DNA from 4 places in the Nonomuraea sp. NPDC026600 genome. Region 3 is predicted to be linked to each of the others. Evidence: riboswitches for the same ligand, from Rfam matches in the RefSeq annotation. Region 3 holds a riboswitch; each other region holds the start of a gene.
What was found. A riboswitch is a leader RNA that binds a small molecule or an ion and turns the genes downstream of it on or off. The one in region 3 is predicted to bind cyclic di-AMP.

Region 1: another riboswitch for cyclic di-AMP. It lies ahead of AB0F17_RS12570 (NlpC/P60 family protein); the one in region 3 lies ahead of AB0F17_RS31940 (hypothetical protein).
Region 2: another riboswitch for cyclic di-AMP. It lies ahead of AB0F17_RS45155 (C40 family peptidase); the one in region 3 lies ahead of AB0F17_RS31940 (hypothetical protein).
Region 4: another riboswitch for cyclic di-AMP. It lies ahead of AB0F17_RS60660 (CHAP domain-containing protein); the one in region 3 lies ahead of AB0F17_RS31940 (hypothetical protein).

What each region holds. Positions count from the first base shown of each region.
Region 1 covers NZ_JBEZYD010000004.1:491,295-497,038, reverse strand. Annotated here, with positions in the region: gene AB0F17_RS12585 (zinc-binding dehydrogenase) at 1-146, opposite strand, end outside; gene AB0F17_RS12580 (helix-turn-helix domain-containing protein) at 226-624, shown strand; gene AB0F17_RS12575 (LuxR C-terminal-related transcriptional regulator) at 1,294-1,506, shown strand; gene AB0F17_RS12570 (NlpC/P60 family protein) at 1,645-2,607, opposite strand; cyclic di-AMP (ydaO/yuaA leader) riboswitch at 2,694-2,850, opposite strand; gene AB0F17_RS12565 (amino-acid N-acetyltransferase) at 3,140-3,697, shown strand; gene AB0F17_RS12560 (hypothetical protein) at 3,720-4,598, opposite strand; gene AB0F17_RS12555 (RDD family protein) at 4,602-5,123, shown strand; gene AB0F17_RS12550 (RDD family protein) at 5,260-5,721, shown strand.
Region 2 covers NZ_JBEZYD010000028.1:153,493-159,236, forward strand. Annotated here, with positions in the region: gene AB0F17_RS45140 (phosphotransferase family protein) at 1-17, opposite strand, end outside; gene AB0F17_RS45145 (NYN domain-containing protein) at 171-1,493, shown strand; gene AB0F17_RS45150 (C40 family peptidase) at 1,593-2,552, shown strand; cyclic di-AMP (ydaO/yuaA leader) riboswitch at 3,333-3,490, shown strand; gene AB0F17_RS45155 (C40 family peptidase) at 3,564-4,082, shown strand; gene AB0F17_RS45160 (hypothetical protein) at 4,201-5,112, shown strand; gene AB0F17_RS45165 (M48 family metalloprotease) at 5,124-5,744, shown strand, end outside.
Region 3 covers NZ_JBEZYD010000016.1:28,006-33,749, forward strand. Annotated here, with positions in the region: gene AB0F17_RS31925 (TrpB-like pyridoxal phosphate-dependent enzyme) at 1-257, shown strand, start outside; gene AB0F17_RS31930 (DeoR/GlpR family DNA-binding transcription regulator) at 516-1,295, shown strand; gene galT (galactose-1-phosphate uridylyltransferase) at 1,292-2,362, shown strand; cyclic di-AMP (ydaO/yuaA leader) riboswitch at 2,432-2,573, shown strand; gene AB0F17_RS31940 (hypothetical protein) at 2,580-3,551, shown strand; gene AB0F17_RS31945 (hypothetical protein) at 3,588-4,181, shown strand; gene AB0F17_RS31950 (M55 family metallopeptidase) at 4,191-4,568, opposite strand; gene AB0F17_RS31955 (M55 family metallopeptidase) at 4,574-4,816, opposite strand; gene AB0F17_RS31960 (site-2 protease family protein) at 4,928-5,744, opposite strand, start outside.
Region 4 covers NZ_JBEZYD010000056.1:21,058-26,801, reverse strand. Annotated here, with positions in the region: gene AB0F17_RS60675 (transposase) at 1-997, shown strand, start outside; gene AB0F17_RS60670 (hypothetical protein) at 1,389-2,123, shown strand; gene AB0F17_RS60665 (hypothetical protein) at 2,222-2,386, opposite strand; gene AB0F17_RS60660 (CHAP domain-containing protein) at 2,671-3,351, opposite strand; cyclic di-AMP (ydaO/yuaA leader) riboswitch at 3,363-3,498, opposite strand; gene AB0F17_RS60655 (Gfo/Idh/MocA family oxidoreductase) at 3,617-4,570, opposite strand; gene AB0F17_RS60650 (aldo/keto reductase) at 4,590-5,417, opposite strand; gene AB0F17_RS60645 (hypothetical protein) at 5,514-5,744, shown strand, end outside.

The sequences.
Region 1 (5,744 bases), on a different contig from region 3:
GTCCCCGCGGCCACCGCCAGGTCGAAGGGGTTCACCCCGGCCGCCGCCATTCTGATCCGCACCTGGCCCGGTCCCGCCTCCGGCACCGGCACCTCCACGAGCCGTGGGGAGCCGGTACCACCGATGAGCGCGCGCATGTTCGTCATGCCTACGACCCTAGGAAGAGTTACTCTCTTCTGGTAAGTAGACACCTGTGAGTGCGTAACTCACCTGGAGGGACGAGGGATGGCGACGACCACGGCGGCCGACCGGCGCGAGGAGGCCAAGCAGGCGTTCGACGCCTACTTCGCGGAGTGCCCGTCGAGGAAGCTGCTCGACCGGCTCAGCGACAAATGGGTGACGCTGGTGCTCACCGGCCTGGCGAGCGGGCCTCGCCGCTACAGCGACCTGTCCAGGCGCATCGCGGGCGTCAGCCAGAAGATGCTCACCCAGACGCTGCGCGGGCTGGAGCGCGACGGCCTGGTGCGGCGCACGGTCACGCCCTCGGTGCCGGTCCGGGTCGACTACGAGCTCACATCGCTCGGCGAGAGCCTGATGCCGCTGGTGGCCGCGATCAAGGGCTGGGCCGAGGCCAACATCCAGATCGTCGAAGCGGCCAGGAAGACGTACGACGCCACCGCCTGACCGTCTGCGGGCAGGATCTCCGGGCCGCAGCGGCCACGTGCCGCGTAACGTTCAGGCCGCCGACGGCGGTTAGGTTGACAGCGGTCCCGCGTCCGGCGGCGAGTAGGAGAACAGTGATCAGTTCGGCCTCGTTCGGCAGCGTCCGGATCAGCTCGGTCGCGATCGCCTCGGCACCCGCCCGCGGGCGCTCTCTTTTGACCAGCCCGCGCGGGCGGCTGTGGTCGGTCCGTGGAGTTCATGAGCAGGAACGATTCCACCGGCTCTGTCGGATCGCCTTTGCCGAGCGGGTCGGAGCCGTGTCCGAAACGGGGATCGCGCGGCAGGGCTCGTACGTACAGCCCGGCCAGGTACGAAAGAGTGGCCCACACCGCTGTATTTCCCGATATTTCGTATATGGAGCGCGGCGGAAAATCGGCGTCCCAGGGATCGAAGCCCAGCATGTCCGTGGTGCTCGGCGGTGGTGGGTCGGAGCCCTTGTAAGGACGGCTGTGCTCGCTCATCAGGCCCCGAAGTGTGCCGACATATGGCGAGTACTTCACATATAGAGGATCATGTCAATGTCGATCGTCAAATGTGAGGATTGGCTTGCTTGACGACCTTTCCAGAATGCGTTTACCTTCTGCTCGGACAGAGACGTCTCGAGTTCTGCTGTTGGGGGGAGGGCTCCCGATGTATGTGCTCACTGAAGGCGTTGAGCTCAGCCATGCGGATCTGGCGTTGCTGGCGGAGCTTGCCAAGGGAGTCACGGTTGACCGGGTGGGCAGACGATTGGATATCAGCGGGCGCACGGTACGCCGGAGATTGCGGGGTATCTGCGACCGCATCGGAGTCGCCACCGCGATCGAGGCCGTGGCTTGGGCCGCCCGCCGTCAGCTCATCTGACCGCGCCGGCGGGCCCGCCGCCGGAGCCCCTGCCGCCAGACCCCGGCTGTCAGAGCGTTCGCCGCCGGCGCTTGCTGCTCGGGCGCCTGTCGCCAGGGCGCCTGCTGCCGGGACGCCTGCTGTCAGAGCGCCGGAAGTTCAGTCGGCGATGCGTACGGCACCCGCGAACGGACGGCGAGCGATGGACGCGATGCGCACGACGTCGCCGGTCTGCGGTGCGTGGACCATCATGCCGCCACCAATGTAGATGCCGACGTGGTGCAGGTCGCCGTAGAAGAAGACCAGGTCGCCGGCGCGCAGCTCCTCCTTGGAGATGTGCCGGCCGGCCGTCCACTGATCGCCGGTGTAGTGCGGCAGTGAGATGCCCACCCGCTGGTAGGCCGCCATCACCAGGCCGGAGCAGTCGTACGAGCTCGGGCCCTCGGCGCCCCAGACGTAGGGCTTGAGCTGCTGCGTGAGCGCCCACCTGGCGGCTATGGCGGCCTTGCCGGCGCCGATGACCGGCAGGTTCACCTTCACGGCGCGCGAGCCGGGGCGGCCCGCCTCGCCGATCGCGCGCTTGAAGAGGCTGCTCTCGACCTTGGCGACCAGCTTGGTGATCTTGTCGCGCTTGGTGCCGAGGCCGTCGACGATCTCCTGGACCTCGTCGATGCGCGTCTTGGCGCTGGTCCTGGCCCGCTCGGCGGCCTCCCTGGCCGCGGTCACCAGGTTGACCTCGGCGCCCTGCTGCTGCTCCAGCGCGTAGGTGGTGGCCGCCCGGTCGAGGAAGCTCTCGGGGTCGTCGGAGGTGGTGAACGCCAGGGACTGGCCGAGGCCGCCGTTGATGTAGGCGTTCTGGGCCAGCAGCGAGGCCTTGGCGCGCTTGACGGCCAGATCGGACTCGCTGGTGGCCAGCGTCTTCTGGGCCGCCTCGACCGCCTTCTTGGCGGTCTTGAGCTTCTCCCGCTGGCCGTTGTACTGCTCGCTGAGCGTCTCGATCTGGGTGTGGAGCTCCTCGGCCTGCTTGGACAGGGCCTTCAGCGAGGGCTTGGGATCGGCGACGGCGGAGCCGACGGGGATGGCGAACAGGAGGGTGGCGACGGTAGCCGCGATGACACCCAAGCGGGTGGAGGCTCTCCGGGATCCCGGAGGGCGGGCGTGAGCGCCCGCCGGCTTCCCCTCGCGATTGCGGGTGTACTTCACCAACCAGCTCCTCTCATCGGCGCCTACCGGGTTAGCTGACGGGTTCGGGCCGGAGCAGCCCTACCGAACGAACCGCTCGGATTCACCCCAGGGTGGCGTCAGGATGAGCTCGCCACCGGCGGGTCCCCGGTTCTCCTCGCGGAGATTGGGCGCGTCTCCACGCTTGGCTCGCGCGGGTGACATCGTCGCTGGACACTAGTGCACTCGGCGTTCGTGCTCAACCAGAACTGCCAAGTCAGTAGAGGTTTCGCAACCGAAGGGTCACGAGAGGGTCTCGTGCTTGGCCGTACAGAACAGACTTTATGTCCTTTTTCCACCAAGTTCGCCAAGACATGGAAGCCTAGGAGTCAAGGGATCCCCCATCGTGTTCGATCAACCACCAGATGTCATGAGATGGGGGAGAGGTCGCAGTTAGGGGTGAGCCGTAATCGGATCTGTACTCTGGAGACCCATGGAGCAGGTCGCCGAAGTGACAGTCCCGGACACGGAAATCGTCGTCCGGCGTGCCCGCACGCCGGATGTCAGGACGATTAGGCGCCTGGTCGACACCTACGCGGGCGCCGGACCGCGGCTTCTGGAGAAGGCCACGGTCACCCTGTACGAGGACGTGCAGGAGTTCTGGATCGCCGAGCGCGGTGGCCTGGTGGTCGGCTGCGGCGCGCTGCATGTGCTTTGGGAGGATCTCGCGGAGATTCGTACGGTGGCCGTCAACCCGGAGTTCCGCGGCCTCGGAATCGGGCACCGGATCGTCTCTTCCTTGATCATTACCGCTCGAGAGCTCGGCCTGCGCCGGGTATTCTGTCTGACTTTTGAGGTCGATTTCTTCGCGAGGCATGGATTCCGCCCGGTTCAGGGCACTCCGGTCTCGCCAGAGGTCTACGCGGAGCTGCTGGCCTCGTACGACGAGGGTGTCGCCGAGTTCCTCGACTTGGAACACGTCAAGCCCAACACTCTGGGGAACACCCGCATGCTGCTCCACCTGACATCGGGTGACGCGGACCTTGACTAATGCGAAAGGTGATTGTTGATACCTATGTCGATACGTTGGGCAGCACAGGCATGTGTCCTGACACGTGCCACATGCGCACTCGAAGCGAGGTGACACGGTGAGCACCGGACAGCCGCCGTATCCACAGGATGATTCCGGCGAGCACTCTGCGCCTGGCGGGACTCCCGAATACGGACATCACAACGCGGGCCGTCCCTATGGCGAGCCCGACCCGGATGTAACGGTCGTTGGCTACCGGGCGGACGACGCCTATGGTCAGCAACCCAACTATGGCCAGCAGCAACCGCCGCAGTACGGCCAGCAGCCCCAGTACGGGCAGCAGCAGCAGCCGGGCTACGGCCAGCAGCCGCAATATGGCCAGCAGCAGCCGTCGCAGTACGGTCAGCAGCCGCAGTACGGGCAGCAGCCCGGCTATGGCCAGCAACCCGAGTACGGCCAGCAGCCCGGCTACGGGCAGCAGCAGGCTTCGGGCCAGCAGCCCGAGTACGGCCAGCCTGGTTATGGCCAGCAGCAGCCGCAACCGCAGCCCGGTTACGGCCAGCAGCCCGGCTATGGTCAGCAGCAGCCGTCCCAGCCGGGATATGGCCAGCAGCCTGGGTACGGTCAGCAGCCTGGTTATGGCCAGCAGCCCGCGTCGGGCCAGCAGCCCGGCTATGGTCAGCAGCCTGATTACGGTCAGCAGCCGCAATCGCAGCCCGGTTACGGTCAGCAGCCTGGTTATGGCCAGCAGCCCGCGTCGGGCCAGCAGCCCGGCTATGGTCAGCAACCCCAGTACGGGCAGCAGCAGCAGTCCCAGCCGGGTTACGGTCAGCAGCAGCCGCAGTACGGCGGCCAGCCCGGATACGGGCAGCCGCAGCAACCCCAGTACGGCCAGCAGCCCGGTTACGGCGCCCAGCCGCACGGGATGCAGCCGCCCGGAGCCCCGGCCCCGCTCGCCGAGTGGTGGCAGCGGCTCGTGGCGAGGATCATCGACGGTGTCATCTTCGGCATCGTGTCCGGGGTGCTGGGCCTCATTCTCGCGGCCATCCTGCTCAGCAGCTACAACTCCGTGACCGGTACGTCGAGCGGCCTGCTGGGCCCGCTCGCCTACGGGATCGTGCAGACCATCCTGATGACGGCGATTTATGTCGCCTACGAGTACTTCATGACCAAGATGAGCGGCCAGACGGTCGGCAAGCTGGTCATGGGTATCAAGATCGTGCCCATGGGCAACATGCTGCCGCCCGGCGGCCTGCCCAACGAGGTGGCGCTCAAGCGGGCGGCCATCACCTGGGGCGGATACCTCCTCGGCATCATCCCGTTCGTCGGGACGCTGCTCGGCGGGATCGCCGTCGCGCTGAACGGTGCCTCCCAGCTCTGGGACAAGCCGCTGCAGCAGACGTTCGCCGACAAGTTCAGCAACACCGTGGTCGTGAAGATCAAGTAGTCCTCGCGAGCGCGAAACAGAGGTCGGCCGGTTGGCCGGCCTCTGTTTTGTGTGTGCGGGCCGTACCAAAATGGGTAGCGGTCGGTTCGCCGAAGGGTCGAGGTGGGTTATGGCCGGGTCGCCGCCGTGGAGTGACGTGGTCCCAGCGGAATGGTGGGAACGGCTGGCCGCCCGCCTCATTGAAGCCCTCGTCTTCGGTGTCTTCTATTACATTCTGTTCGTCGCGCTCTGGGCGGCCTTTCGAACTGTCGGGTTGCTGGAGGCGTTCGACGGCCGGCTGCCCGGCGTGTTCGCGTGGCTGCTCGCCGGGCTGGGATATACGGTCTATGACTGGACCGCGCTTTCCATGGGCGGCCGCACCTTCGGCAAAGCGATCATGAAGATTCGCCTGGCACCTGGTGGCCTTCGGCGAGGTGCGCTGCTGAAACGGTCCCTGATCTATCCCGGAGCCGTCATGGTGATGGGCATTCCGGTGGTCAATGTGCTGGCCGGAATCTTCGTCTTCGGGGTCGGGATCCTCATCTTGATCGACAAGCCGCTGCAGCGCGGTCCGCACGACAGGCTCGCCGGAACACTGGTGTCCAAAGATCTTCGCTGAGCCTTCGGTACCTGGGCTGATGC
Region 2 (5,744 bases), on a different contig from region 3:
CGCATCTGATCCGTCACGGTCGGCCTCCAGGGTGAACACCGGGTGAACGCGGTCCCCGGCACAGTCGTATACCCCTAGCAAGCGCTTGTCCATACACGACCTGCCGTTACGGTCAGGTACACGACAGCCGTACCCTTGTCTGAAAGGGCATGTCACGAAGGGACCGTGGGATGAGTTCAGCGGGTGAAGGCCTGTCTCGCCCGCTTCCCGAGCAGGTGAGACTCAACGTCGTCGATCTGGCGGCGCAGGTCCTCGGGTCCATGCCCGCTGCCACGATTCCGCCGCCGCTGCGCGGGATCGCCAAATTCGATCCGCGCAAGCGCGCCAAGCTGGGCAGCGCGCCCATCGCCGCCCAGTTGGAGAACGACAAGGAGTTCCGCGAGGTGGTCGCCGAGTCGGTGGCCGCCGGATGGCCCGAGCTCGTCGCCTCGCTGGTCGAGGGCAACGTGCCGCCCGCCGCCGACCCCGTGCTGGTGGCCGCCGCGGCCTACCTGACGCGCCCGGTCGGCTGGGCGGAGATGGTCGAGGCCGCCCGGGCCGACCTGGAGCAGTCGGCGGTCGCGGCCGAGGGGTCCGAGCGTGAAGAGGCGGTCAACCGGCTGCGGGAGCAGCTCGCCGCCCAGAAGAGCGCCGCCAAGGAGGAGTCCGATCGGCTGCGCGAGCAGCTCAGGCTGGCCCGCGCCGAGAACGCCGACCTGCGCCGCAAGCTCCACGACGCCCGCGAGCGGAGCAAGACCGCCGTACGCCGCGCGGAGGAGATGGAGCACGCGGCCGACGACGCCAAGTCCGCCGCGTCGGCGGCGGGCAGCGCGGGCGAGTCGGAGCTGCGCAGGCTCCGCGAGCGGCTGGCCGACGTGGAGAAACAGCTCGAAGCCTCGCGCCGGGCCGCGCGCGAGGGCAGGAGCATCGAGGACGCCCGCGTCAGAGTGCTGCTCGACGCGCTGCAGGACGCCTCCGCCGGGCTGCGCAGGGAGCTGGCCCTGCCCACCATGATCAGCAGGCCCGCCGACTCGGTCGCCGCGCTCACGGGCGAGCGCCCCGGCGTCAGAGGCGTGCCCGCGCGCGCCCTGGCCGACGACGATCCGCAACTCCTCGACCAGTTGCTCGCGCTGCCGCAGGTGCATCTGATCATCGACGGCTACAACGTGACCAAGACCGGTTACGGCACGCTGACCCTGGCCGATCAGCGCACCCGGCTGATGACCGGCCTCGGCGGGCTGGTCGCGCAGACCAGGGTCGAGGTGACCGTGGTCTTCGACGGCGCCGAGCTCAACGCGCCCGTCCAGGTGGTGGCACCGCGCGGCGTGCGGGTGCTCTTCAGCGCGCCCGGCGAGATCGCCGACGACCTGATCCGCCAGCTCGTCCGGGCCGAGCCGCCAGGACGGGCCATGGCGGTGGTCTCCTCCGATCGCGAGGTGGCCGAATCCGTCCGTCGCATGGGAGCCAGACCGGTTCCGTCAGGTCTGCTGTTGCGCAGGCTGGGCCGCGCCTAGATTACGAATCGGCCGTTCAGGTAAAAGCACACCCGCCACTTCTGTACCATTTCGCCCCAGATGTATTCCCTGGGAGGCGACACTGTGAGGTTTGGCCGGGTGCCACTGGCTGCGGGTCTCGCGATCGGGCTGCTGCTGTCCCCAACGAGCGAGGCACTGGCCGCGCCGAAGCCCACGATCAAGCAGGCGAAAGCCAAGCTCAAAAAGCTGAACGACAAGGCCGACAAGGTCGTCGACCGTTACAACACGGCGACCGAGAAGTACAAAACGGCCCAGGGCGAGTACGGCAAGCTGAACGCGAGCTACAAGCGCAAGCTGGAGACGGTCGCCACGCTGCACGCCCAGGTGGTCGCGATGGCCGTCGACACCTACAAGCTCGGCCCCGACGCCGGCTCCTGGCCCACGATGGTCGGCCAGCCGGACCCCACGGGCATGCTGGGCAGCCTGGCGCTCGCGGACCAGTTGTCGCAGGAGAAGCTGGAGCGGCTGGTGGCCTTCGACCGGGAGAACCGCGGCCTCAAGGACGAGCGCGACAAGGCCGAGACGGCGCTGCAGGCGGCCGACAAGGAGCGCGACGGGGTCGAGAAGGAACGTTCGGAGGTCCGCAAGCTCATCGCGCAGCAGAAGAAGCTGCTCGACAAGCTCGGCGCCTACAAGACCGGCGACCCGAACAGCACCGGCATCAAGTACACCGGCGCGGCCTCCGGCAACGCCGCCGCGGTGCTCAGGTTCGCGTACGCGCAGGTGGGCAAGCCGTACGTGTTCGGCGGTACGGGGCCGCGCGGCTGGGACTGCTCGGGGCTCACCCAGGCGTCGTGGCGCGCGGCGGGCGTCTCGCTGCCCCGCACCACCTGGCAGCAGTGGGCCTGGGGTTCCTCCCGCAAGGTGGATCTGAAGGATCTGCAGCCGGGGGATCTCATCTTCAGCTCGGGGCTGGGGCATGTGAGCATTTACGCGGGCAACGGGCAGATCGTCCACGCGCCCCAGACCGGCGACGTGGTCAAAGTCGTCACCCTCTCCTCCTACGGTGGCAGCCTGGTGGGGGCCATCCGCCCGTAGCGCTTTTGCTGAGTTCAAAAGCGTTATTTTTCTGTACGGCCAAGCACGGTGGGCCCCGCCCGCCGTGCGGGGCCGGGGCCTGTCCAGGGGCACGCTCCTCCGGTGGAGACGGCTGCGCGCCGTGACGTGCGCATTCTTGGCCCCGGTCCGTGGATTCCGGCGCCCGGGGTCGCGTGCTGAAGAGTGATAAATGCCACGTCGGTGTCCGTGTTCCCGGCGTGTGTGGCGAGCTCAGCGTGGCGCGTCTGGCGCTCTGAGTGAGCGTGGCGCGCGTGCGCAAGGCGGGGTCGCGGCGTGGCCCACATCGACCATACCGGCGGCGGGGTCATGCTCGGCGTGCTTTTCGCATGCTCGCCGAGCCGCGACGGCCGACGGGGGCCGTACTTGTCCTGGGATCTCGGCCGGAGATCGTCGAGGGTTCTTTGGATCTAGGGCGAATGGTGTTCGGGGGGCTGCGACCGCTGTGACCAGCGATCTGGTGCTAACGGGACCAGTGGTGCAGAAGTGACGAATGGGACCTGACAGATCGAGGTATCGTCAAGTGTGAGAAGGGTCACATTTGCGTAACATAAACCGCTGCTCCATCTGGGATTGCGGTCCTGACTGAGGGGTCTGCCTGATCCTGACAACCCCATGACGCCTTTGCCAGTTCGTTACTTAGGGCGTAGCTTCTGGCCTCGCGGCGAACAAGCCATGGCGTCGCGGCTCTCCATCGGGTCTCCGATGTGGACAGATAGAAAAACCGTTCGGTCACCGCCATTTCCCAATGTCACCAATTGCGGCGGTGGCCTGCCGAATCCGTGCAGCCAGGAGCACGGAACCGGGGACCCAGCGATCCCGTCCCAGGGATCAGGGGTGAATCGGCGCTTATCGCGCCGTAGGGCGACTTCCAGGCCCGAATCCGTCAGCTAACCCGGTAGGCGTTCGTGGAAGATCCAAGGAGAAATCCTGTCTACCTCCCCCTATAACCCCCGTCTGTCCCGCCTTGCCCTGAGTGGCGCAGCACTAACGATGACCGTGACGGCCGGAGGTGTGGTCCTCCACGCCCCGACGGCGCAGGCGACGACGGCGCGCGAACCGGCCAGTGTTTCCCGGACGACCACCACGGCGGGTAAGACCGTCAAGTCCGTGAAGAAGACCGCGCACCAGACGGCGGTCGCTCGGCAACAGGCGAGGGCCCGCACGGCCGTATCCGTGGCCAAGGACCAGCTCGGTGACCCGTACCGTTACGGGGCCACAGGACCCGGTTCCTTTGACTGCTCCGGTCTCGTCCAGTACGCCTGGAAGAAGGCCGGCGTCAAGATCCCACGCGTGACGAACAGCCAGTTCGCAGGCATCAAGAAGAAGGTCTCCTGGAAGAATCTGAAGCCAGGCGACCTGCTGTTCTTCCATGGGCTCGGCCACGTTGGCATGTTCGTCGGCAACGGCAAGATGATCCATTCGCCGAGAACAGGTCAGACGGTGCGCATCGAGAAGCTCAACGGATGGCGCAAGGCGTCGTTCGCGGGCGCGGTGCGTCCCGGTCTGTAAGGCGGTGCGTCCCGGCCTGTATGACCGTCACGAAGGTCCCGTCCCGCTGGGGACGGGACCTTCGCGCATTTTCCCGTGACGGCCGGTCTCCCGCGGTGGGCGACTACCATCGGGGAACGTGTCCGTGCAGGTGAGCCGCCGAGTCGTGGTGGCGGGGGTGCTGCTCCTGGCCCTCGCCTCGGCCAGTGCCGTCCCGCACCGGGCCACCGGGACGGGTGACCTCGCGGCGACGGTTCGTGACCTGCCGTCCGGTGGTCGTGAGCAGCCTGTGGCGGGTCGCGGCCCGACGCCCGGTGATCGCGAGCTCCCGGCGGAGGCGCGGGGCCTCTGGGGTGACGGGGCGGATGTCGTACGAGGTGCGCGTTCGGTCGTGGTCGGTCACCACGCGGCCACCGAGCTGCTTCGCGACCTGGCGCGCAGGGCCGACGCCGCCGGGACGCGTGTCTCCGCCGTGCTCGGACGGCCGGTGCGGCCCGTGGTGCTCGTGCCTGGTTCGACGGCCGAGGCCGCGCGGGTGGCCGGGGTGGGGAGTGTCGCCGGGCTGGCGGCGGTGGCCGATGGCGGGCGGGTCGTCGTGGTGCCCGAGTACTTCGGCCGGCTGACCCCGACCGGGCGGGACGTCGTGCTCACCCACGAGCTCACCCACGTCGCCGCCGGGACGGAGCGGCTGCCTGTGTGGCTCTATGAGGGGTTCGCCGACTACGTGGGCTACCGCGACGCGGGGCTGCCGGTTCGGGTCGCCGCCGCTGAGCTGGCCGCCGAGGTGCGGGCCGGGCGCTTGCCGGGCGGGTTGCCGGGGCCTGAGGCATTCGCACCCTCTTCCCGGGACCCTGTACGGCTGGCACGGGCCTACCAGGAGGCGTGGCTGGCGTGTCGCTTCATCGCCGAGCGGTTCGGTGAGGGGACTCTGGTGAGGCTCTACCGTGATGCCCAGACGGGTGGCATCGACCGGGGGCTCGCCAGGCTCGGGCTCTCGGCAGGGACGTTGACGGCACGGTGGCGCGACTACGTGCGGGACCAGCTTGCGTAAGGGGAACGCGGATGGACGATCTGCAGAGCACCGACAACATGCCGCCTGACGACGACGCGGACCCCGCCGCCCGGCACCCGGGCTCACAGCCCGGTGAGAACGCCGCGCTGCCCGAGCCGCCCGGCCCCGGCGCCGTGTCGACTGGGCGGTCCGATGGAGACGACGTGCCGTTCGGGGCGGATGCCGGGCCGGCGGGGTCGGATACCGCCCCGGACACCGGGCAGACCGCACCGGGTGGGTGGGCCGCACCAGATGGGGGCTCCGCATCGGGCGGGCAGGCCACGCCAGGGAGGCAGGCCCCGCCAGGGAGGCGGGCCACACCTGACGGGAACGCCGCGCCAGGGGGACAGGCCATGCCGAGCGGGAACGTCGCGCCAGGCGCCCCCGCTACGCCCGCGCGTGCTGGGACCGGTTGGGCCTTGGTCCTGCTCGGGGTGGTGATCCTGGTCGTGGTGGCGTTGGCGACGCCGTGGCGGGTGATGCCGCCGGGCACTCCCACCGTGCCGCCGGATCCGGCGCGTGACTTCAGTGCGGGCGAGATCGCCAGGGCCGCCGCGTTCGACGCCGCCACCAGCGTCCCCGGGTACCTGTCGCTCGGGCTGACCGTGCTGTTCGCGGGGTTGCTGGTGCTC
Region 3 (5,744 bases):
GCTTCGAGGCAGGTGTGCGCTTCGCGCGTACCGAGGGCATCCTCCCGGCACCCGAGCCGACGCACGCGCTGGCCGAGACCATCGCCGAGGCGCTGCGGTGCAGGGAGAGCGGCGAGGAGAAGGTGATCCTGACCGCGCTGTGCGGGCACGGCCACTTCGACCTGGCCGCATATGATCGTTACCTGTCCGGGCGCATGCAGGACTACGCCCTCCCGCAGGAGCGCATCGATGAGGCCCTGCACGACCTGCCCGGCTAGGCAGCTTCACCGGCCGGGGTGAAGGGAGCTCACCGCGGCCGGTCTGCCGTCAGTTCGCGTTGGGGCGCTTGCCGTGGTTGGCCTTCTTCTTCTTGCGTGCCTTGGTCTTGCGAGATCGCTTGGCCATGGATGCCTCCAATGATCGGGTTCGCATTCTCAACGTCTCGCGCCAGGGTCTACCGCACAAGCAGTGCGACCTAACATTCCCCAACATATCCGTGTCATAATTTGGTGGAATCTGTTGGAAGGAGCGGGGGCGTGCTCGCACAGCAGCGCCAGCAGGCGATCCTCGAACGCGTGCGCAGCAGCGGCGGGGTTCGGGTGGCCGACCTCGTTCGCGAGCTCGGCGTCTCTGACATGACGGTCCGCCGCGACCTCGAGGTGCTCGCCGAGCGCGGGCTGCTGGAGAAGGTGCACGGCGGCGCGACCGCGCTGGGGCCCGGCTCGACCGAGGAGCCGGGCTTCACCGCCAAGTCCGCCCGCCAGCAGCAGGAGAAGGAGGCCATCGCGCGCCGCGCCGCCCAGCTCGTACGGCCCGGCACCGCGGTGGCGCTCTCGGCCGGGACCACGACCTGGGCCCTGGCCCACCACCTCATCTCGGTGCCCGAGCTCACGGTCATCACCAATTCGATCCCCGTGGCCGACGTCTTCCACCGCAACCCGCGCGCCGACCGCACGGTCGTGCTGACCGGCGGCGTACGCACACCGTCCGACGCCCTCGTCGGCCCGGTCGCGGTGGCCGCGATCCGGAGGCTGCACGTGGACACGTTGTTCCTCGGGGTGCACGGGATGAGCGTGCGGGCCGGGTTCACCACGCCCAACCTGCTGGAGTCGGAGACCGACAGGGAGCTGGTGACCGCGGCGCACCGGCTGGTCATCCCCGCCGACCACACCAAGTGGAACACGGTCGGCATCAGCACGATCGCCGAACTGACCGAGGCCGACGTGGTCATCAGCGACTCGGGGCTGCCCGAGGAAGCACGCATGGAGCTGGGCGAACGCGCCGGCGAACTGATCATCGCGGAGGACTCGCAGTGAAACGCACCATCACCCACCTGGCCGACGGCCGAGAGCTGATCTACTTCGACCGGCGCGACGACGCCGACCGGAGCGCGATCGACAGGCGGGCGCTCGACCCCAGGCCGGTGGCGTCGGAGCTGCGCTACGATCCGCTCACCGAGGAGTGGATCGCGATGGCGGGGCACCGCCAGACGCGCACGTTCCTGCCTCCGGCCGACGAATGCCCGCTGTGCCCGTCGTCTGAGACACGGTCATCGGAAATCCCGGCACACGAGTATGACGTGGTGGTCTTCGAGAACCGCTTCCCCTCTTTCTCCGGAAATTTCGGGACTTATGAGGATGCCGGGGGGCTCAGTGAGGTCCGGCCAGGGGTGGGGAGGTGTGAGGTGGTGTGCTTCACCTCCGAGCACTCGTCGTCGTTCTCGCGGCTCTCCGACGAGCAGGTGGGCCTGGTCATGGAGGCGTGGGCCGACCGTACGGCCGAACTGTCGGCGATCGAGGGCGTGGAGCAGGTGTTCTGCTTCGAGAACCGGGGCGAGGAGATCGGCATCACGCTGCCGCACCCGCACGGGCAGATCTACGCCTACCCGTACGTGACCCCGCGGACCAAGCTCCAGCTCGGCGCGGCCTCACGGCACCGTGGCGGCAACCTCTTCGCCGACGTGCTGGCGGCCGAGCGGGCCGCCGGGGTGCGTGTGGTGGCGGCCAACGAGCTGTGGACGGCGTTCGTACCCGCCGCCGCCCGGTGGCCGTTCGAGGTGCACGTGTATCCGCACAGGCAGACGCCGGACCTGGCCGCGCTGACGGAGGAGGAGCGCGCCGCCTTCGCTCCGCTGTACACGTCCGTGCTGCGGGCGCTCGACGGGCTGTTCGGTGTCGCGATGCCGTACATCTCGGCCTGGCACCAGGCGCCGGTGCGGCAGGACCGTGACCTGGCCTATCTGCACCTGGAGCTGTTCAGCATCAGGCGGGCGCCCGGGAAACTCAAGTATCTGGCGGGCTCGGAGTCGGCCATGGGCGCGTTCGTCAACGATGTCCTGCCGGAGGAAGCCGCACGCATGCTTCGATCACAGGTAGATCTCTAATTGATTTCCGCTTGGAGTCGCCATGACCTTGGGTTTACCACTAATATCCCCTGAAGCACCGACCGAAATGGTCGTTGCTGGCCTAATCCCGGGTGCGTGACCTGGGAACCGGGGACCCATCGCATTTGGGGTGAATCCACTTCGGTGGTAAGGCGGCATCTCCCTGCCCGAACCCGTCAGCTAACCCGGTCGGCAGTCAGGGAGAGGAACCCCTCACGTGGCGACTGCGTCCCCCACGGGTCTTGCCATCGGTCTCATCACCGCCACCTGTGTGGCCTTCGGAGCCTTCACGGCCGTACCGGCTTCGGCCGGGCCGGCCGCGCCCAAGCCCAGCGAAACCAAGCTCCGCGCGGAGCTGAAGGAGCTCGACCAGAAGGTCGACAAGCTCATCGAGACCTACAACCTCAAGCGCGTCGAACTCGCCAAGGCGAAAGAGGACTCGGAGACGACCAAGAAGCGGCTCGCGGCGGCGGATGCCAGCCTCGTCACCGCCCAGAAGCGCGTCGCCGAGCTCGCGCAGCTGCAGTACCAGAACGGCACCGGCTCGCTGCCGAACCTCACGTTCCCGAGCGACAGCTCCAGCGCGGCGGTGCTGGAGCAGCTCACGGCCTCGCAGCAGGCGATCGTGCAGAGCGTGGCCACCCTGAGGAACCTGAAGCAGGCGACCGCGGACCAGGCGACCGCTCTGGAATCGAAGATCCGCGATGACGCGGCCAACGTGGCCAAGCAGCGGGACGACGCGCAGGACCTCATCAAGGACATCCAGAAGAAGCTGAAGGGCCTCATCCCGTTCGGCCCCGGCCGCCGCTCGGACGGCAGCTGGGCGCCCGAGCTCCCGGCCGGCACCGACAACATCACCGCCCGCATGCGGGTGATCCGCGGGCTGATCCAGAAGGACTTCTCACTGCCGTTCGAGGTCGGCTGCTTCCGCTCGGGCGGCGGCGGCGAGCACCCGCTGGGGCGCGCGTGCGACTTCATGATGAGCACCGGCGGCAGCATGCCCAGCGGGGCCAACCAGGCACTCGGCGACCGCATCGCGGCCTGGGCGATCGAGAACAAGAACAAGCTCGGGGTCAAGTACGTCATCTGGAAGCAGCGGATCAACCAGGGCTCGGGCTGGAGCCCGATGTCCGACCGCGGCAGCATCACCGAGAACCACTTCGACCATGTACACATCTCGATGTTCTGACAAGGGGACCCGCGGCCGAGAAAGGTTGATCGCCTCATGTTCGATGACATCGTCTCTCGTTACCACGACATGCTGGATTACCTCGGACTCGACACCTTCGCGTACACGGTGACGGTCCCCGACTCCGGGGTTCTGTCGGTCGAGGATGCCGTGAGGCGCCTCCACTTCGACCAGGCTCCCAATGAGCCGCACCGCAGGGGCGCCCTCCACCTCTATCAGGTCGGCTCCGGGGTCGTCACTCTGGACTGGGTCAACCTCGGTGACCGTGAGCAGATGATCCAGAGGCTCGCCGGCGACGGCTTCCGGCATTGGTACGTCTCCTTCGACATCAACGGCAGCACCAGCATGTACGTCCGGTACGGGATCGCCGAGGGATACCTCGACCATCCCGAGCCAGCCTCCTTGCCCTCCACACCATGGACCGACCTCCTCGGCCCCCTCATTCCCTTCACCAAGATCCTCGCCGGCGGCTATGACAGCGAGGGCGCGGAGGCATCAGTGGACATCACGGCGGCGTGCCTGGCCGTGGTAGAGCTGGAAAGCGGCGTTCGCCTCGACGAGAACTTGATGCACAGCGCTCATTCGGCGCTGCCGATCCCCCTACAGGCCCTGGCACCGGCCGGCAGCTGAGGTGGTGATTCAGCGGCTGAGATAGTGGCTGGTCAGCGCGGACCAGACGATGAGCACGTCCAACGCCGTCCTGGGACTGGCAGCCTGATAGCGGACCGTACGCGCGCCCGTCCGCTCGGTGCCCGGGACCAGGGCGGCCAGCTCCGCGGCGCCATTGGGCCGTAGTTCGGCCTCGATGGCCAATTCGTCGGGGATGGTCACCGGCCGAATGGCTCCCGAGAGGGCACTTGCCACGGCGCGGGCCGCCCCGGCGGCGATGGCCTCCCGGGCGACCGCCGGGTGCTTGCTGCGCGTGGCCGTGCGTCCCAGCGCTGTCTTCACCGGGACGGTGACCACACCGGGGAACGCCTTCTCCGCGACCGCGCAGATCACGTCGTCTCCTGTCACCAGCCCTACCGGGACGCCCACGGCCGCGGCCGGTCGAGCTGCTCGCCGAGCAGGTTGTCGGCCGGGCCGTGGCTGTCGTTGACCACCACCGACGTGGCGCCGCCGTCGAAGGCGCCGGCCACCGCGGCGTTCGCCTCCGCCGTCATCAGTGCCCGCGCGATCGGGTAATCGTGTCCACCTGGGTGGATCTGCTGCTTCGTGGCGATGCCCGCGACGCCTTCTAAGTCCACCGATATCAGCACGTCCACCTGAAAACCTCGCCCTCGCAGTGACCCCGTCCCCACCCATCCTGCCCGTCCTTACGGCGGGCGGAAGAAGTGCTCGGGGTCATCGGGAGCCGCGGCGCACCAGAAGGCGGGTCAGCCGGTGAGTGTGAGCGGGTTGATCAGGTCGGCGTAGACGAGCAGGCCGGCCATGATGATCATGACGAAGGCCAGGGCGTAGGTGAGCGGGAGCACCTTGGCGATGTCCACGTACCCGGGCTCGGGGCGGCGCCTGACGCGGGCATAAGCGCGCTTGAGGCCCTCCCAGAGGCCGCCCGCGATGTGGCCGCCGTCGAGCGGCAGCAGCGGGATGAGGTTGAACATGCCGATCGCCAGGTTGAACCCGGCCAGCAGATTCACCAGGAAGGCGACCTTCTTCTCGCCCGACAGATCGGAGGAGAGGATCTCGCCGCCCATGCGCCCGGCGCCCACGACGCCGACCGGGCCCTCGGGGTCGCGCTTGTCGCCGGAGAAGGCGGCGTGCCACACGCCGACCATCTTCTGCGGCAGGTTCAGCAGCGATTCGGCGACCCGGCCGGTGAGCTGGCCCATGTACCCGATGACGACGCCGACGCTCTGCTGCTCCATGACCTCGGTGGGCATCACGCCGAGGAAGCCGACGTTCTTGTCGATCTTCTTCGGGTCGGTGGGCGACGGCCGGTCCTGGGCGATGAGCGTGACGTTGAGCGTCATCGGCTGGCCGGCGCGGACGATGCCGACGGCGACGGGGCCGGGGCCGTGCGAGCGGATCAGGCGGGTGGCGTCGTCCCAAGTGTTGATCTTCTGGCCGCCGAAGGAGACGAGCCGGTCCCCGGGCTTCATGCCGGCCTTGGCGGCCGGTGTCGGCTGGTCGGTGGCTCGGCAGTCGGTCCGCTGCTCGCTGATCGGGATCACGCAGGTGTTGGTCTGCGGC
Region 4 (5,744 bases), on a different contig from region 3:
AGCGGCCGTGCGGGCGATCGCCCGGGTCGCCGGCGCCTACGCCAACCGGCGCGCCACCAAGAAGCGCGCCCACATCTTCCGCGCGCACGGCGCCGTCCCCTACGACGCACGGCTGATGAGCTTCAATCGTGACGCCCGGACCGTATCTTTGTGGACGCCCACCGGCCGCGTCGCCGTCCCCTACGCCGGCCGGCCAGAAGACCTCAAAGCCGTGGACGCGCTGCCGCTCGGTGAGGCCAACCTGATCTGCCAGCGCGGGGTGTGGCTGCTGCAGGTCGCCGTCACCCTGCCCAAGCTGGCGGTGCGCCAGCCGGTCCACGGCTTCCTCGGGGTGGATCAAGGGGTGGCGAACCTGGCGGTCACTTCCGACGGCGCGGTGCTGCCCGGCCCCGCACTGCCTGGGCCGATCGGCGGCAACGGCCACGTCCGCACCCTGCGGGAGCGGCGCCATCGCCAACGCCGACGGCTGCAGAAGAAGGGGACTGCTGCGGCGCGGCGGGTATTGCGTCGCCTGTCGGGGCGTGAGCACCGGATGATGACCGACCTCAACCACCAAATCAGCAAATATGTGGTGCGTGAAGCCGAACGCACCGGCCGCGGCATCGCCCTGGAAGACCTCCAAGGCATTCGCGGCCGGGTCAGGGCTCACCGGCTCCAGCGACGCACCCTGCACAACTGGGCGTTCGCCCAGCAGATCACCTTCACCCGCTACAAAGCCGCCCGCGCCGGAGTCGCCTTCATCCTGGTCGACCCTGCGTACACCTCCCAGGCCTGTCCGGAGTGCGGGAACGTCAGCAGGGCGAACCGGCCGGCGCGGGGCCGGTTCGTCTGCACGGGGTGTGGCCTCGCTGGGCACGCCGACCACATCGCGGCCCGCAACATCGCCACACGCGGCGTAGCGGGCTGGGCTGCCATCAACCAGCCACACGCTACCGGCCTCCCTTCAGCCAGACGGGACCGCGAGAGCAAACCGCCAGCTTCAACCGGTGGTAGTTGATGATCCGCCTCCTTCACTCTCACGAACGCGTCGAACAGTCAGACCCCCGAATCGACACGTACGCAGAATTTTTTTACCAGGAGACGTCGTAGCGGTCACCCGCATCACGAACTGGGATCGGCCGCCTTCGGTGCAACGGACAGGCGGTCAACTCCCCGAGAGAGGTACCGGCTGGCTGGCGCGCTGCGGGCGACCAGTGGCGAGCCTCGCGTGGCGTTACTTTAGGTGGCAAGGCCTGAGCATAGTGTGATGGCTGGGTTTCTGTACCGGTTTCCGGCGTCACGATGCGCTGGGCTCCGCCCTGGAACAACGCCCGGGACAACCACGGTCCGCAGAACCCGGCGGCTGCCCCCGGGGTGGCCGCGTGAGCCGTCAACGATGGGGGAGCGCAATGAGCGACAACAGGGAACCGAAGCTGATCTACGGCCAAGGGGCGGAGGCATGCCCGGGGGGGAACTTCTGTCTCTACCGGGGCTCGAACTTCAACGCGGGTCAGACCCCGGGGCGTGGCGACAAGATCCTGGCCATTCCGATGGGCGCGTACGTCAACGACTTCTCCGAGTACGGGTTCGACCACAGCGGTGACGGGGTAAGTGCCGTCGTAAACAACACGGTCGAGGACAACGCGCTCTTCTCGGCCGCCGACCAGCAGGGGCACGCGCTGCCGGTGGACCGGGGGACCTCGATCGCGGATCTGCGGGGCATCCCCATGGCCGACAGCCCGAACGGCTCCTGGAACGACCAGGCCCAGTCCGCACTGGCGGCCCGCTTCGTGGGGAACCTGCGCGTCGACCAGGAGCTGCGAGGCCACTGGGCGGAAGGCGTGGGGCACATCTACTCCTACCGGCTCACGATGCACGCCGAGGACACCCGCGTCGTGAAATGGAGCGTGGGCTTCGGTGATCTGCCGGAGGAAACCTCGCTGTCCAAGAGCTTCGTCGACAACTTCTGGGGTGAGATCCTGCGCGACGGCACCGATGGTGCCGTCCTGCTCGGCTCCCCCCAGGGCGGCGGACACAGCGTCGACCCCGGGACGGACCTCCTCATCGACGTCCAGGTCCTCTACCCAGACGAAAGCCCCGCCTACGAACGCCTCATCGGCCTGAACGCCCAGCAACTGGGCTGACCCGGCGAGCAGGCAACCCACGCAGAACTCCCCGCGACGCCGGGGCGTCGCGGGGAGTTCTGCCGGGCGGGGGCCCGGTCTATCGTCGGCTGTGCCCGTCAGATGTGTTCGGCGGGGTTCGCCGGGAGGTAGAAGTTCCAGCTGCCGTGCCCCTCATGGGCGCCACCTGCGGGGCAGTGCCCGTTGTCGGGGCGACCGTTCCACCAAAGGGTGTAGCACTTGTTACAGAAGCGCCAATTGTCCTGCTGGGTCGTCGGTGACATGTCCCCTCCTGCGGTATGAGAACCGGCATGTTGCCTGGTCACCGCCAGTGTTGGAGGTGACGGCGGACCCGTACATCCCCAAACTTGGGGGTTGCGGCCGATACGGCGGCCATGCGCTGTTCGGTGGGACGTGATCCTCTTTCGGCTGTTCCGAAGCAGGTGGCCGGGGTTGTCGCAGGGGAGACGTACGACGAACGCGCGCCCAAAGGACGCGCGCTCGTCGAAAGGAGAGGCCAGGAGAGTCTCACGGGGGGAGGCGGGCCGGAGGACTCGGGGAGTAGCCGTCAGCCGGTGTAGTCCGGGTATCCGTAGCCGACGACCTGGGACTTCGGCCGGACACGCTGGGCGACCGTGCCGTTGCCGGTGTTGCCCTCGATCGTAGAGATCGTCCCGTTGTTGTTGTCCTTGACGACGAACCCGACATGCTGGATGTCGTCCAGGCTCTTGCTGCCGCTCCACGAGAAGAACACCACGGCGCCCGGCTTCGGGGCCTGGCCCCAGCGGTGGTTCTTGGCGAACCAGCGCGCGTGCTCGACGGTGTAGGCGTCCCAGCCGACCATGCTGCGCGCGCCGGAGTGCGCGCCGACCCACGAGACGAACATCGAGCACCAAGCGGCGTTCAGGTACTCCTGCTTGCTGCCGCCGTCGCGCTTGACGGTCTCCCGGGCGCGCGGCGTGTTCATGTACCACTTCTGGAACTTGGTGCCGCCGCCGGCGGCGTCCTCGGAGGTGCCGACCTGGGCCTTGGCCAGGGCCAGGACCTGCGCGGCCGAGATCTTGGCCTTGGCCTCGACCTTGGCCTCCGGGTGATCCGCGGGAGCGGCGGCGTGCTGCTGGGTGCCGGTAGCGATGGTCTCCGCGTGGGCGGTGGACTGCCCGCCGATGGCGGCGGCCGCGACGGCCACGCCGAGGGCGGCCTGAGCGAAGGTCAGCTTGGGGGCACGGGTAAGACGACTCATGGCCATCGAGGGGGTTCTCCTTGCTTCCATGCCGCTTACCGGGTTAGCTGACGGGTTCGGGCGTGGAAGCTGCCCTACGGCACTGACGTGCCGATTCACCCCAAAGACATGGGTCCCCGGTTCCGCACGAGGCGGATTCAGCGGTCACAGGACGATCCTGTGATGTTTGTGCGATGGTCAGGCAACGAACCGGACAAACAGGTACGTATGCCTTAGATGTCGTACAAGGTAATACATGGGGCAAGGGGATTACAAATAGATAAACCGCTGGTCAGGAGAGTTGCCCGCGTACATCTGCCAGAAGCCCCATCATGGCAAGGCTTTCGTCAAGTGGCATGATCGCGGATTCTTTACCTCCCGCGGCCACGACGGCCCGCACCTCGCGGACTTCGCCGGCGTATCCGTTGTCCGCCGGATCGAGCACGAGCTCCTCCGTCTCCATCGACGGCCCGCTCAGCACGACCCGCTCCGGCGCCCAGAACGGCGCCTTGATGTCCGCGCGCATGCCGGTCCCCACCACGTAGGCGTCGTTCGCGTACGGGCCCAGCAGCGAGCACTCCACCAGGGCCCGCCGGCCGCCCGGATAGATCAGCACCCCGCCCGCCTCAGCGTCCACCCCCGAGGGCGCCAGCGAGCCCGTGATGTGCGCCCGTTCCGGCATCCCGAGCAGGAGCTGCGCCAGCCCGAACGAGTAGACGCCCAGGTCGAGCAGTGCCCCGCCGCCCAGCTCCGGCGCCCACAGCCGGTGCGCGGGGTCGTAGGGCGACTTGAAGCCGAACGACGCCTGGACCGAGCGGATCTCCCCGAACCGGGGATCGGCGGCCACCCGCTGAATCAGCGGGTTGAACCGCATCCACATGGCCTCCATCAGGAAGACCCCGGCCTCGCGCGCGAGCCGGACCATCCGCTCCGCGTCGGCGACGGACGCGGCGAGCGGCTTCTCGCACAACACCGCCTTGCCCGCCGCGATCGCCGCCTCGGCCACCTCCAGGTGCTGGGCGTGCGGGGTCGCCACGTAGACGGCGTCGACGGCGGGGTCGGCGCACAGCTGCTCGTACGAGCCGTACGCCGACTCCGCGCCCAGCTCCGAGGCCAGTGCCCGCGCGCGGCCGAGGTCGCGGGAGCCGACGGCGGCCACCCGCATCCCCGGCTCAGCCGCGATGACCGTGCCGACCCTCTTGGCGATGACACCCGTGGCCGCGATACCCCATGCAAAATTCTTCATGGGGGGAGATCGTAGGGAATCAACCCATCCAGTGAAAGGTGTCCGGGTCTGGGCCGATGCGGCCGTCTGTCGTGTTCATGGCGCCGATCGCCGCCATGTCCTCGGCGTCGAGGACGAAGTCGAACACCTCGAAGTTCTCCTTGATCCGGGCCGGCGTGACCGACTTGGGGATCACCACGTTGCCCAGCTGGATGTGCCAGCGCAGCACGATCTGCGCGGGCGTCCTGCCGTACTTCTCCGACAGCACGCTCAGCGCCGGGTCGCCGAGCAGGCCCTGGCCCTGCCCCAGCGGGCTCCACGCCTCGGTGAGGATGCCGTTGGCCTCGTGGAACTCCCGCAGCCGCCGTTGCTGGAAGTACGGGTGCAGCTCGATCTGGTTGATGGACGGCGTGATGTCCGTCTCGTCGATCACCCGGGTGAGCGTCTCGACGGTGAAGTTGGACACGCCGATCGCCTTCGCCCGCCCTTGACGGTAGATCTTCTCGAGGCCGCGCCACGCCTGCACGTACGTGCCGTGCTTCGGCAACGGCCAGTGGATCAGATAGAGGTCCACGTAGTCGAGCCCGAGCCGCGACAGGCTCTCGTCGAACGCCTCCTCGGCCCGGCCGTGGTCGGGATTGAAGAGCTTGGTGGTGATGAACAGCTTCTCGCGCGGGATCCCCGAGGCGCGTACGGCGCGGCCGACGCCCTCCTCGTTCCTGTAGGCGCTGGCGGTGTCGACGTGGCGGTAGCCGATCTCCAGAGCGGTCGTCACGACCTGCTCGGCCTCGTCGCTCGGCACCTGCCAGACGCCGAACCCGAGCTGCGGCACCTGTACGCCGTCCGTATTGAGGAGTAGAGAGTTCATGGTCTTCATTGTTCACGTGTCGTTTCTGACGGCTTAAGGCGGGCGGGCTAGCTTGAAGCGGTCGTGAACGGGCCATCACCGGGCGGGGAGTACAGAGTGGGCAAACAGGCGTCGGCCTGGGTGGAGTCCCCGCTTCAGATGCTGTGCGCCATCGAGGCCCACCGCGCTGGGCTGCTCGGGCCTGCCACCGCCGTCGTCCCGCGTGCCGGTCTCCGGGCGCTGAAGGCCACGCGCCGGGCGCTGTCCGACCTGGCGCTGCCCGAGGGGCTGGAGCTGGCCGAGCCGCGCGAGCGCATGCCACGCTCCCCGCACGCCGTCGGCGACGCC